Regions from separate parts of the Arthrobacter sp. SDR-2R genome, predicted to be linked through region 2. Evidence: riboswitches for the same ligand, from Rfam matches in the RefSeq annotation. Region 2 holds a riboswitch; the other holds the start of a gene.
What was found. A riboswitch is a leader RNA that binds a small molecule or an ion and turns the genes downstream of it on or off. The one in region 2 is predicted to bind glycine.
Positions count from the first base shown of each region.

Region 1: it holds a riboswitch for glycine, as region 2 does, so the genes downstream of both, gcvP (aminomethyl-transferring glycine dehydrogenase) here and gcvP (aminomethyl-transferring glycine dehydrogenase) in region 2, are expected to answer to the same signal.

Region 1 covers NZ_CM173231.1:4,055,619-4,058,000, reverse strand. The annotation lists gene AC3ANU_RS18725 (TetR/AcrR family transcriptional regulator) at 21-557, shown strand; glycine riboswitch at 651-748, shown strand; glycine riboswitch at 775-882, shown strand; gene gcvP (aminomethyl-transferring glycine dehydrogenase) at 936-2,382, shown strand, end outside.
Region 2 covers NZ_CM173231.1:4,421,695-4,424,076, forward strand. The annotation lists partial or broken gene AC3ANU_RS20425 (amino acid permease) at 1-459, opposite strand, end outside; glycine riboswitch at 510-605, opposite strand; glycine riboswitch at 606-704, opposite strand; glycine riboswitch at 996-1,096, shown strand; gene gcvP (aminomethyl-transferring glycine dehydrogenase) at 1,257-2,382, shown strand, end outside.

The DNA.
Region 1 (2,382 bases), 370 kb from region 2:
GGGAGGGCATGATGGAGGGCATGCCCCGAAAGCCTGTTGCCCGTGACGCGGTCCTTGACGCCTTCGAGTCCCTGCTGATTGAAGTGGGTGAGCGGGCGGCCACCCTCGATGCCGTGGCGCGCAAGGCCGGCGTATCCAAAGGCGGCCTCCTCTACCACTTTCCCAACAAGGAAGCCCTGATTGCCGTGTTGCTTGACCGCCTGGAGGGCCTGGCGAGCGAGGATGCCGATGCCATGGCGTCGGCAGCTGAAGGCGCCGCGGCCTACTTCATCCGTTCCTCGGTCTGGGCGGATACCCCTTTGGACCGTGCCATCGTGGCCGCCACCCGGCTTGCAGAGGTGGCCCACGAGGAGACGCGGCGCCGCTTCGCGGCCATCCAGCAGCGCTGGCTGGACGAAATTGCTGCGGATGTGGGACCTGGGCTGGCCAAGGCAGTCCTCTATATGGGGGACGGCCTGTACTTCAACGCCATGCTGTCCGTGGCCCCTGCGCCGGCCGGGGGAGCGGCCGCTGACGTGGAGGAACTCCTGGCCGCGCTGGAACGGCTCCGCAGGTAGCTCCGTCATTTGCCGGGAGGGGTTGCCGCGTAGGACAATAGAAAGTTGTGAGGGCTGTCACCGGCCTTCATGATCCAACAAATGAATAGCCTTTGATCTGCGGCGGGAGAGTTCTGCCGGAAGTACAGGCAGGCGCCGTAGGAGCAAATCCTCCCCAGGAATCTCGCAGGCCCCCGTACCGCCGCGGCGAGGCACCTCTGGAAAGCAGCAGGCAGTCTTATTCTCTTTTGGAGAGGTAGGGACTGTTGTGCTCACCGACGGTGCAAGCGGGTCCTGCCCAGGCAGGGAACGCGGAAACTCTCAGGTCCAATACAGAGCGGGGAGGAACCCGAATAGCTGTGGCGTACCCTTCGCCGCCTGAGTAAATGGAGTTCCTTCGTGTCGGTTACCCCAGCCTCCACCACTTTCGTAGACCGCCATATCGGCGCGCGCCGCCAGGCCGACGTCGACACCATGCTCAAAGCCGTAGGCTACGACTCGGTCGATTCCCTTGTGGACACCGCGGTTCCCAAGGTCATCCGCCAGGACACCGCCCTTCGCCTGCAGGACGCCCTCAGTGAGGTTGAAGTCCTCACGGAACTGCGGAAGCTTGCCGCCAAGAACAAGACGGCGGTGCAGCTGATCGGCCAGGGCTACTACGACACCGTGACTCCGCCGGTGATCCGCCGCAACATCCTGGAATCCCCGGCCTGGTACACCGCCTACACGCCCTACCAGCCGGAGATTTCGCAGGGCCGGCTTGAGGCGCTGCTGAACTTCCAGACCATGGTGCAGGACCTTGTGGGCCTGCCCATCGCCAACGCTTCGCTGCTGGATGAAGCAACGGCGGTGGCCGAGGCCGTGCTGCTGATGCGCCGCGCCAACAAGACCAAGCCCGCGGCAGGCGGCAAGACCGTCCTGGACATCGACGTGCTGCCGCAGACCATCGCCATCGTGCTGGGGCGTGCGGAGGCGCTCGGCTTCGAGGTGGAGGTCGCCGACCTGTCCAAGGGCCTGCCCGAGGGCGACATCAACGGGATCGTGCTGCAGCAGCCCGGGGTCTCCGGCCGCGTGTGGGACCAGTCCGCCGTGATCGCCGCTGCCAAGGACCGGGGCGCGCTGGTCACCGTGGCTGCGGACCTGCTGGCCCTGACACTGATCACCCCTCCGGGCGAGCAGGGCGCGGACATTGCCGTCGGCTCAGCCCAGCGTTTTGGCGTGCCGCTGTTCTTCGGCGGCCCCCATGCCGCCTACATGGCTGTCCGCAAAGGCCTGGAGCGTTCCTTGCCTGGCCGCCTGGTTGGGGTGTCAAAGGACGACGCCGGCACGCCTGCCTACCGGTTGGCACTGCAGACCCGCGAGCAGCACATCCGCCGCGAGAAGGCCACGTCCAACATCTGCACCGCCCAGGCGCTGCTGGCCATCGTTGCGTCCATGTACGCCGTTTACCACGGCCCCGACGGCCTGAAGGCGATTGCCCAAACGGCGCACCGCCACGCCCGTAGCCTGGCGGCCTCGCTTGCGGCCGCCGGCGTCGAGGTGCTGCACACGAGCTTCTTCGACACCCTTACGGTCCGGGTCCCCGGACGGGCTGCTGGCATCATCGCCGACGCCGAGGCGCGGGGCATCAACCTGCGCAGCGTCGACGCCGACACCGTAGGCATCGCCCTCGATGAAACCACGACGGCGGCCATCGTCGCCCAGGTTGCCGACGTCTTTGGCGCCACGGTTGCCGAGGTCCAGGGCGAGGGCCAGGGCTTTGGGCTGGAGGCCGCCGTCGAGCGTTCCTCCGACTACCTGCAGCACCCGGTCTTCAACACGCACCGGTCTGAAACCCAGCTGCTGC
Region 2 (2,382 bases):
CCACCGTGGCCAGGCCCGGGATCCAAAGTGGCAGCGCCGGCCAAAGTTCCTTTGAGTACCCTGCGATGGCGATGACGTCGGCGATTCCGGTGATCACCCAGCAGAACCAGTACGTCCAGCCGGTGAAGAATCCGGCCCACGGCCCCAGGAGATCGGCGGCGAAATCACTGAAGGACTTGTAGTTCAGGTTGCTGAGCAGCAGTTCACCCATGGCCCGCATGACGAAGAAAAGCATAAAGCCGATGATCATGTATACGAAGATCACGGATGGGCCGGCCGCGGAGATGGTCTTGCCGGAACCCATGAACAGGCCCTGCCGATCGCGCCGCCGATGGCGATGAGCTGGATATGCCGGTTGGTGAGCTGCCGCTCCAGGTGGGGAGGCTCGCTGCGGGCTGCCGTGGCAGCGCCTTGGCTGCGGGCTGGTTCGCCGTTGGACGTGGGGGGATGAATCGCCATGAGGAACTCCATCGATAAAGCGGCTTTTGGGTGCCGCAAAAGATTTGGTTCCTCCCCGCTCTGTAGTGGACCTGAGAGTTTCCGCAGCAAAAGCCGCTTGCACCGCCGGTGAGCCAGGGTCATGCCCGGCTGCTTTCCAGAGTTGCCTGTCCGCGGCGGTACGTGGGCCTGAGAGTTTCCTGGGGAGGGTTTGCTCCTACGGCGCCTGCTGGATGTACCCGGCAGGGCTCTCCCGCCGCAGGTCGAAGGCGTATTCAGTTGGAAGCCGCAGGCTTTTTGGGCCACGGCCGGTCATGCAATGGGACAGGCGCCGACTGGTGGGCTGCTCCGGATACGCTGAGCCAGCCACCGGCGGCGCCATTCCCGGGGTTCAGTGTGGTGTCCGTCACGATCGAATGTCAAACCCCTCCCGACACAAGCGGGGAAGAACGGCGTCACGTGCCCCTCGAGCCCCGCACGGAAGCCGCCCGATTTGCCACGGACGAGTCTATCCCGGTACCTTGTGAGCCGAATCACCCACATTTGAATAAGCCTTTCGAGCTGTGACGGGAGAGTCCTCCCGGCGAAACACCGGTCAGGCGCCGTAGGAGCAAATCCTCCCCAGGAATCTCTCAGGCCCCCGTACCGTCACGGCGAGGCGACTCTGGAAAGCAATCAGGCTTCTGCCTGGTTCACCGACGGTGCAAGCGGTCCCCTGCCAACAGCAGGCAACGCGGAATCTCTCAGGTCCAATACAGAGCGGGGAGGAACCCATCCCACGCCGTGCCACCTTCGGCCGGCCAGATCTGGAGTTCCTCATGACGATTCATTCGCATCCAACATCGTTTGTTGACCGCCATATCGGCGCGCGCCGCCAGGCCGACATCGACACCATGCTCAAGGCCATCGGCTACGACAGCCTGGATGGCCTGGTTGACGTGGCCGTCCCCGCGCCCATCCGCCAGGAAACTGCGCTCAAGCTGACCGACGCCCTCAGCGAGGTTGAAGTCCTCACGGAACTGCGGAAGCTTGCCGCCAAGAACAAGACGGCAGTCCAGATGATCGGCCAGGGCTACTACGACACCGTGACTCCGCCGGTGATCCGCCGCAACATCCTGGAATCCCCGGCCTGGTACACCGCCTACACGCCCTACCAGCCGGAGATTTCCCAGGGCCGGCTTGAGGCGCTGCTGAACTTCCAGACCATGGTGCAGGACCTGACGGCGCTCCCGGTAGCAAACGCCTCCCTCCTCGACGAAGCCACCGCCGTCGCCGAAGCCGTGCTGCTGATGCGCCGCGCCAACAAGTCCAAGACTGCGAAGGACGGCAAGACCGTCCTCGACGCCGACCTCCTGCCGCAGACCATCGCCATCGTGCTGGGCCGCGCCGAAGCCCTGGGCTTCGAGGTGGAAATTGCAGACCTCACCAACGGACTTCCCGACGGCGACATCAACGGCGTCGTCCTGCAGCAGCCCGGCGTCTCCGGCCGCGTCTGGGACCAGTCCGCCGTCATCGCCGAAGCCAAGGAGCGCGGCGCGCTGGTCACCGTGGCTGCGGACCTGCTGGCCCTGACACTGATCACCCCTCCGGGCGAGCAGGGCGCGGACATTGCCGTCGGCTCCACCCAGCGTTTTGGCGTGCCGCTGTTCTTTGGGGGGCCGCACGCCGCCTACATGACCGTCCAAAAGGGAATGGAACGTACCCTCCCGGGCAGGATCGTGGGCGTCTCCAAGGACAACGCCGGCACGCCTGCCTACCGGTTGGCCCTGCAGACCCGCGAGCAGCACATCCGCCGCGAGAAGGCCACGTCCAACATCTGCACCGCCCAGGCGCTGCTGGCCATCGTGTCCTCCTTCTACGCCGTTTACCACGGCCCCGACGGCCTGAAGGCGATCGCAGAGACCGTACACCACAAGGCCAGGGTCCTGGCAACAGCACTCACGT